One region of the Citrobacter tructae genome, then DNA from elsewhere that is predicted to be linked to it. Evidence: predicted binding sites of a transcription regulator. Region 1 holds the regulator's gene; each other region holds the start of a gene.
The links. The regulator PurR, encoded in region 1, represses purine synthesis genes. The targets are predictions, from matches to a motif close to CANGCAAACGTTTGCNTG.
Positions count from the first base shown of each region.

Region 2: the regulator PurR is predicted to act here: its motif matches at 1,426-1,443, upstream of purH (bifunctional phosphoribosylaminoimidazolecarboxamide formyltransferase/IMP cyclohydrolase).
Region 3: the regulator PurR is predicted to act here: its motif matches at 979-996, upstream of gcvT (glycine cleavage system aminomethyltransferase GcvT).
Region 4: the regulator PurR is predicted to act here: its motif matches at 1,488-1,505, upstream of purL (phosphoribosylformylglycinamidine synthase).

Region 1 is NZ_CP038469.1:806,711-808,915, reverse strand. Features, by position in the region: gene E4Z61_RS04420 (MFS transporter) at 1-326, opposite strand, end outside; gene cydH (cytochrome bd-I accessory subunit CydH) at 503-592, opposite strand; gene purR (HTH-type transcriptional repressor PurR) at 890-1,915, shown strand; gene punR (DNA-binding transcriptional activator PunR) at 1,933-2,205, opposite strand, start outside.
Region 2 is NZ_CP038469.1:3,127,114-3,129,318, reverse strand. Features, by position in the region: gene purH (bifunctional phosphoribosylaminoimidazolecarboxamide formyltransferase/IMP cyclohydrolase) at 1-1,319, opposite strand, end outside; rRNA gene E4Z61_RS15650 (16S ribosomal RNA) at 1,942-2,205, shown strand, end outside.
Region 3 is NZ_CP038469.1:4,247,786-4,249,990, reverse strand. Features, by position in the region: gene gcvT (glycine cleavage system aminomethyltransferase GcvT) at 1-888, opposite strand, end outside; gene ubiI (FAD-dependent 2-octaprenylphenol hydroxylase) at 1,341-2,205, opposite strand, start outside.
Region 4 is NZ_CP038469.1:4,681,519-4,683,723, reverse strand. Features, by position in the region: gene purL (phosphoribosylformylglycinamidine synthase) at 1-1,401, opposite strand, end outside; gene mltF (membrane-bound lytic murein transglycosylase MltF) at 1,670-2,205, shown strand, end outside.

The DNA.
Region 1 (2,205 bases):
GCACCATGGTTAAGACTGGTCAAAATACGCGATAACATCAGGGTGGTGTAATCCGGCGATATTGCCGACAGCACGTTGCCCAGCGTAAAAATCGCCATCAGAAAAATAAGCGCCTTACGGCGCGCACGGTGAGAAAGCAGCAAGGTCATTAGCGGTGCGCCGACCATTACCCCTACCGCATAGGCACTTATTAACATGCCTGCCGCCGGAATCGAGACATCGACACCTTTAGCAATGACGGGCAACAATCCCATTGGCGAAAATTCGGTCGTGCCAATGCCAAACGCCCCAATTGCCAACGCTAGTAAAGGATAATTGATTTTCATACCGCGACTCCGTAACGTCGAGCCGTGGCACGACATAAATTAAGAGTCAAAAGCATGACACTGATCGCAAAATTAATAAAGTTAACAAAATTGCAAAAGACTTTTGCTTATTTGCAAACAATAGAAAAGGAAGAGTAAGCGGAAAAGATGAGGGAGAGCTAACTCCCTCGGGGAAATCAATGCAGCGCTGCGGTCAGGCCACCCGCGACGATCAAACCCAGAACAATAATGGTAGTGACTAACGAAAATTTCAGATCGGTGCTCATCAAGTTTTCTCCTTTTTATTCCCACACAAAAAGTGATATTGCGCATTTTTACACACTTGAAAGCAAAAATCTCTCACGATTTATATTGATAACTGCTTTTAACTCTTCCCCTTTTCGTTAAGATCAGACAAAATTCCACGCTTACTTAATTAGCGTACCGGCCATTGACCCCTTCCTGACGTTCCGTGTCGTTTTCCTTGGCGTACCGCAACCCTGATGTTGCGCGAAGGGTGTGTAAGGCAAACGTTTACCTGGAGTATTCTCAGGAGCTTAGGATATGGTCTGGAGTGAGATGTAATGGCAACAATTAAAGATGTGGCGAAGCGAGCAAACGTTTCCACTACAACCGTATCACACGTAATTAACAAAACACGCTTTGTCGCGGAAGAGACGCGCAATGCCGTTTGGGCAGCGATTAAAGAGTTACATTACTCCCCAAGCGCAGTAGCGCGCAGCCTGAAGGTGAATCACACCAAATCAATCGGCTTGCTGGCGACCAGCAGCGAAGCTGCCTATTTTGCGGAAATTATCGAAGCTGTTGAGAAGAACTGTTTCCAGAAAGGCTACACCCTGATTCTGGGAAACGCGTGGAACAGCCTCGAAAAACAACAGGCCTATCTCTCCATGATGGCGCAAAAGCGCGTGGATGGCCTGCTGGTGATGTGTTCAGAATATCCTGAGTCGCTACTTTCCATGCTCGAAGAGTATCGCCATATTCCGATGGTGGTAATGGACTGGGGCGAAGCCAAAGCCGACTTTACCGATACGGTCATTGATAACGCCTTTGAAGGCGGCTATATGGCAGGTCGTTATCTGGTTGAGCGCGGTCATCGCGAGATTGGCGTGATCCCAGGTCCTATGGAGCGCAACACCGGAGCCGGTCGTCTGGCTGGTTTTATGAAAGCGATGGAAGAAGCGCTGATTAAAGTCCCTGAGAACTGGATTGTTCAGGGTGATTTTGAGCCTGAATCCGGGTATCGCGCCATGCAGCAGATCCTCTCCCAGTCACATCGCCCGACCGCCGTTTTCTGTGGTGGCGATATCATGGCGATGGGCGCGCTCTGCGCCGCGGACGAGATGGGCTTACGCGTCCCGCAGGATGTGTCGCTGATTGGTTATGACAACGTGCGTAATGCCCGGTTCTTCACTCCGGCATTAACCACTATTCACCAGCCGAAGGATTCCCTCGGTGAAACAGCCTTTAACATGCTGTTAGACCGTATCGTGAATAAGCGCGAAGTGTCGCAGTCAATTGAGGTGCATCCGCGCCTGGTAGAACGTCGCTCCGTTGCAGACGGCCCGTTCCGCGATTACCGTCGTTAATCTGTTGCGCGGGGGCCTTATTCTGGCTCCCGCAACCACTCTTTATTCAGCGTTTCGCTGTCCCCTAAATAGTCCAGCAGCCAGCCCAGCGCAGGCGAGGTATCATTCTGCTGCCAGGTCAGGCAACAAGCGGCATCAGGAAAGGGATTCTCAAGCTGTAGCGCGACCCATTTACCGCTGTCGATCCACGGTTTAGAAAAATGCGTCGGCACCATCCCCACACATAGCCCCGCCGATAAACAGGTAGCGGATGACTCCCAGTCGGGCACTACCACCCGCTTTTGGTTATC
Region 2 (2,205 bases), 2.3 Mb from region 1:
GTCATGTTCTCTTTGGCGTAGACAATCGCGTTGGATTTCACGAACTTCGCGACTTTCCAGCAGAACAGCGCATCACGCAGTTCCTGCTCGGTTGGCTGACGTTTGGAAACTACGCGCAGTTCACCCTCGGTCACCATACCCAGGTCACGGTCCTGAACCAGCAGACCGCCGTTAACGCGTTTGAAGTCCAGGCCCGGAACACGATCGGCCCACTGACCACAGGTCAGGACACGAACGTTCTGCTTAGCCGCAGTAATCTTCAGTGCTTCCTCTGTGGCTGACGGCGCGATGATCACTTCAACAAACTGGCGGGAGATAATGGCTTGTGCCGTTTCGGCATCCAGTTCGCGGTTAAACGCAATGATGCCGCCAAACGCGGAGGTTGGGTCGGTTTTATACGCACGGTCGTAGGCGTCGAGAATAGAAGTGCTTACCGCCACGCCGCACGGGTTGGCGTGCTTAACGATAACGCAGGCTGGTTCGTTGAACTCTTTCACGCACTCCAACGCCGCGTCGGTATCGGCGATGTTGTTATAGGAGAGCGCTTTGCCTTGTACCTGCGTTGCGGTGGCAACGGAAGCCTCTTTAACATTCTCTTCTATATAGAAGGCCGCCTGCTGGTGACTGTTCTCGCCGTAGCGCATATCCTGCTTCTTAATGAAATTCAGGTTCAGGGTTCGTGGGAAGCGACCAGCGGCTTCTTTGCTTTCACCGTGATACGCCGGAACCATGCTGCCGAAGTAGTTGGCAATCATGCTGTCGTAAGCGGCGGTGTGTTCGAAGGCTTTGATGGCGAGATCGAAACGGGTGGTGAGGGTCAGAGAACCTTCGTTAGCGTCCATCTCTTTAATAATGGCGTCGTAGTCGTTGCTCTTTACCACGATAGCCACATCTTTATGGTTCTTGGCAGCAGAGCGCACCATGGTTGGGCCGCCGATATCAATATTCTCTACTGCATCTTCCAGCGAGCAGTCAACGCGGGCAACGGTCTCGGCGAACGGATACAGGTTAACAACCACCATATCGATAGGCGCGATACCATGTTGTTCCATTATTCCGTCATCCTGGCCGCGACGACCCAGAATGCCGCCGTGGACTTTTGGATGCAGGGTCTTCACGCGTCCATCCATCATTTCCGGGAAACCGGTGTAATCGGAAACTTCGGTCACTGGCAGACCTTTCTCTGCTAACAGGCGCGCAGTGCCACCTGTAGAAAGCAGCTCCACACCGCGTGCGGAAAGTGCCTGAGCGAATTCGATAATACCTGCTTTGTCAGAAACACTGAGCAGAGCGCGGCGGACTGGACGACGTTGTTGCATGGTAAATCCCCTGGATTTGACTATAACAGAGAGCGTTAGCTGAATTTTTGCGTAAAAACTCAGCTAACGCCCCTTACGGGGCATCCTTGTTTTGCCGCAGCATTGTAACGAAAACGTTTGCGCAACGCTCGCGAATTTTTCTTTTTCGATTTTGCCCCTCGTTTCGAGCGCTGAAGATCGTACATATACAGAAAGGATCGTAGAAACGATGGGGGCATTTGTGGATAACTCTGTGTGTAAATAGGTATAAGGCAGGGTTTTGCTGTGGAATGCAGCAGTCAGTCATTTTTCTGTCATTTAAGGGTTGCGGGCGTCAGGAAACTCCCTATAATGCGCCTCCATCGACACGGCGGATGTGAATCACTTCACACAAACAGCCGGTTCGGTTGAAGAGAAAAACCTGAAAATAAGAGGTTGACTCTGAAAGAGGAAAGCGTAATATACGCCACCTCGCGACAGAGCGCTAAAGCGCGTCGCAACTGCTCTTTAACAATTTATCAGACAATCTGTGTGGGCACTCGAAGATACGGATTCTTAACGTCGCAAGACGAAAAATGAATACCAAGTCTCTGAGTGAACATACGTAATTCATTACGAAGTTTAATTCACGAGCATCAAACTTAAATTGAAGAGTTTGATCATGGCTCAGATTGAACGCTGGCGGCAGGCCTAACACATGCAAGTCGAACGGTAGCACAGAGAGCTTGCTCTCGGGTGACGAGTGGCGGACGGGTGAGTAATGTCTGGGAAACTGCCCGATGGAGGGGGATAACTACTGGAAACGGTAGCTAATACCGCATAACGTCGCAAGACCAAAGAGGGGGACCTTCGGGCCTCTTGCCATCGGATGTGCCCAGATGGGATTAGCTAGTAGGTGGGGTAACGG
Region 3 (2,205 bases), 1.4 Mb from region 1:
CAGTTCATTACGCAGCACGCCTTTCTCGGTCATCACCAGGCCGACCAGCTGTTCGTGGCCTTTTTCACGCTGCATTTCCAGCGCTTCGCGACCAATAAAGTCACGATCAGCAGGTTCCCACGCAATGGTCCAGCCCATGTTGGCTGCCAGCGGAGAAATCCCCTCGTCCATTTCCTGGCTGTACAGGTTCATACCGGCTTCCAGACGCAGAGTATCGCGCGCGCCCAAACCACACGGCTGTACACCTGCGTCAACCAGCGCACGCCAGAAATCCGCCGCTTGTTCGTTTGGCAGAGCGATTTCATAGCCCGCTTCGCCGGTATAACCAGTAGTAGCGATAAACAAATCACCGGCCTGCACACCAAAGAATGGCTTCATGCCTTCAACCGCATGGCGCTGCTCTTCATTAAACAGCGTGGCGGCTTTGGCCTGAGCATTCGGTCCCTGTACCGCAATCATCGACAGGTCATCACGCACGGTGATGTCGATGGCGTAAGGTTCAGCGTGTTGGGTAATCCAGGAGAGGTCTTTTTCGCGGGTGGCGGAGTTTACAACGAGGCGGAAGAAATCTTCAGTGAAGTAGTAGACGATCAGGTCATCTATCACGCCGCCTGAAGCGTTGAGCATACCGGAGTAAAGGGCTTTGCCGGTTTTCGTTAGCTTCGCGACGTCGTTTGCCAGCAGATAACGCAAGAACTCCCGGGTGCGGCTACCGCGTAGATCGACGATGGTCATATGCGACACATCAAACATACCGGCGTCGGTGCGGACAGCGTGGTGCTCATCGAGCTGGGAACCGTAATGCAGAGGCATCATCCAGCCATGGAAATCGACCATGCGCGCGCCACATAGCGTGTGTTGTTCGTACAAAGGAGTCTGTTGAGCCATCTTTTCCTCGTTGAATAAGCGGGGCTATCAACTCTTTCGCGGCAAAATCTTCACCACGAAACCCAGCACCGCAGCCGCTCCAGGGGCTACGACGCAAACGTTCTCTTTGTCTTGAACTTACCACTGAAACAGACGCTAAACCATAAGGCAAAATTAGCCATCACATTAGCTTATGGCTAAAAATGACCAGATCGCCGGCAGAATAAAAAACCAAAAAATCACCATAAAATCAGAATATATGACACTTAATGGTGGGGCTTACCTGCGACAATCCATATTAAATGTTGAAAAAATGTAAAAAATGGCGTTATGAGAAAATAGTAATATTAAAAAAACTAATGCGAAAAAAGGCGTGGAATTAGATTATTTCAAATGAGAGAAGCATCCCGGCGCGCAGGCCGGGAGAGGAAAGTGTGACGGGTCTCAAACTCTTAAGATTGTCCTTAAGGACGTTAGCGCAACCACTCAGGAAGATCGTTTAACCCCATCGCCTGACGGATGAGTTTCGGTTTTACGCCAGGAAGGGTATCGGCCAGTTTCAGACCAATATCACGCAGCAGTTTCTTCGCCGGATTCTCGCCGGCAAACAGCTCGCGGAACCCCTGCATACCGGCCAGCATCATCGCCGCACTGTGCTTACGGCTACGCTCATAACGACGCAAATAGAGGTACTGACCGATGTCTTTGCCCTGCCGTTGCAGACGCTTAAGCTCGTCGATCAGCTCCGCTGCATCCATAAAGCCGAGGTTAACTCCCTGTCCAGCCAGCGGATGGATGGTATGCGCCGCGTCACCCACCAGCGCCAGACGATGGGCGGCAAACTGGCGAGCATAGCGTCCCGTCAGCGGAAACGCCTGACGTTCACTCTCAACGCGACACAATCCCAGGCGATTATCAAAGGCGATATTCAGCGCTTGGTTAAACTCATCAACGCTTGCCTGCTGCATGCGTTCGGCTTCCTGCGGCGAGAGTGACCAGACGATAGAGCACAGATGCGGGTCACTCAGTGGTAAGAAAGCCAGAATACCTTCCCCATGGAACGCCTGACGGGCAACCGCACCGTGCGCTTCCTGGGTACGAATGGTTGCCACCAGCGCATGATGGCGGTAATCCCAGAAAGTCAGCGGAATATCTGCTTTGTTACGCAACCAGGAGTTCGCGCCGTCCGCACCGATAACCAGGCGCGCGGTCAGCATCGAGCCGTCCTTCAGGGTCAGAAAAGCGTCGTTCTCACCCCAGGCCACCTGCTGTAGTTCTGCTGGCGCCATCAGCGTAATATCCGCCGACTGCTGCGCCTTTTGCCACAATGCGTAGTGG
Region 4 (2,205 bases), 970 kb from region 1:
AAAATCCAGATCGGCATCGGACTGGCCGGACGTCATTGAAGACGCCGCCCCGCCGCCAAGCCCGATATTCATCGCCGGACCGCCAAGGACGATCAGCTTCGCACCGACGACGATCTCGCCTTTCTGCACGTGATCGGCGCGGATGTTGCCGATCCCGCCGGCCAACATGATCGGTTTGTGATAGCCACGCAGCTCTTCGCCGTTGTGGCTGTTCACTTTCTCTTCGTAGGTACGGAAGTAGCCGGTCAACGCAGGACGACCAAATTCGTTGTTAAACGCCGCGCCGCCCAGCGGGCCTTCGGTCATGATATCCAGTGCGGTAACGATACGATCCGGCTTGCCGAAATCTTCTTCCCACGGCTGTTCAAAACCCGGAATACGCAGGTTCGATACGGAGAAACCCACCAGCCCGGCTTTCGGCTTCGCGCCGCGCCCGGTTGCGCCCTCATCGCGGATTTCACCACCGGAACCGGTTGCCGCGCCCGGCCATGGAGAGATAGCGGTCGGGTGGTTATGGGTTTCGACCTTCATCAGGATATGTGCAGGCTCCTGATGGAAATCGTAACGACCCGTTTTGTGGTCGGCGAAGTAGCGGCCCACTTCAGAACCTTCCATCACCGCCGCATTGTCTTTATAAGCAGACAGAACATGATCCGGCGTGGTTTCGAAGGTGTTTTTAATCATCTTAAACAGCGACTTCGGCTGCGGTTTACCGTCGATAACCCAGTCGGCGTTAAAAATCTTATGGCGGCAGTGCTCAGAGTTAGCCTGCGCAAACATGTACAGTTCGATGTCGTTCGGGTTGCGTCCCAGTTTGATAAACGCATCCTGTAAATAGTCGATTTCATCGTCTGCCAGCGCCAGACCCAAACGCAGGTTAGCGTCGATCAGCGCCTGGCGGCCTGCACCCAGAAGGTCAACACTGGAAACCGGTGCCGGCTGGTGGCGAGCAAACAGCGCTTGTGCATCATCCAGCGCAGAGAAAACCGTTTCCATCATGCGGTCGTGCAGCACGGCAGCCACTTCCTGCCACTGTTCAGCGCTCAGCGTGGAGGCTTCAACATACCAGGCGACGCCACGTTCCAGACGGTTTATCTGCTGCAAGCCGCAGTTGTGAGCAATGTCAGTCGCTTTAGAAGACCAAGGGGAGATGGTGCCCGGACGAGGCGTAACCAGTAGCAGTTTGCCCTCTGGGACATGGCTGCTGAGACTCGGACCATATTTCAACAGGCGTGCAAGTTGCGCATGCTCATCCTCGTTTAACGGGGCATTCAGGTCAGCAAAATGGACATACTCGGCGTAAATAGTGTGGACCTGAAGATTGGCAGCCTGAAAACGCGCCAGCAGTTTGTTAATACGGAATGCAGACAGTGCAGGCGAACCACGCAGAATTTCCATCATAAGTCTCTCGTCTTCGAAGCGCCTGAGGCGCTTATAAGTGTGCGCAAGGGGGGAAACGGGCGTTATTATAAAGAATCTACCGCGCAGACGAAACCGTTTGCGTCGAAATAAAATCACGACCTCCTGTTATCATCTAATGCGACCGTAATTCTGAATGAGTTGCCAACTGACGCAAGTTTAAGCAAAATGCCGCTCATTAATGATGAATTCACTTCTTAACCCCGACCATAGCAAGCTGAAAAAACGCACGGTTCAGAGAATTAACTAATTGAAAAAATTAAAGATTAATTATCTGTTTATCGGCATATTGACGTTGCTGCTGGCAGCGGCCCTGTGGCCATCTATTCCCTGGTTCGGTAAAGCCGACAATCGTATCGCCGCCATTCAATCGCGGGGAGAGTTACGCGTCAGTACTATTGACTCCCCCTTAACGTATTCCACTCTTACCGGGAAACGGTTCGGGCTGGATTATGAGCTGGCCCAACAGTTCGCCAGCTATTTAGGCGTGACGTTAAAAGTCACCGTGCGCCAGAACATTAGTCAGCTTTTTGACGACCTGGATAGCGGTAACGCCGACCTGCTAGCCGCAGGCCTGGTGTATAACAGCGAACGCGTTAAAAATTACCAGCCAGGCCCAACCTACTACTCTGTTTCACAACAGCTGGTGTATCGGGTCGGGCAATATCGTCCGCGAACCTTGGCCAGCGTGAACGATAAACAGCTGACCATCGCCCCCGGACACGTGGTGGTAAATGATCTGCAACACCTGAAAGAGACAAAATTTCCTGAACTGAGCTGGAAAGT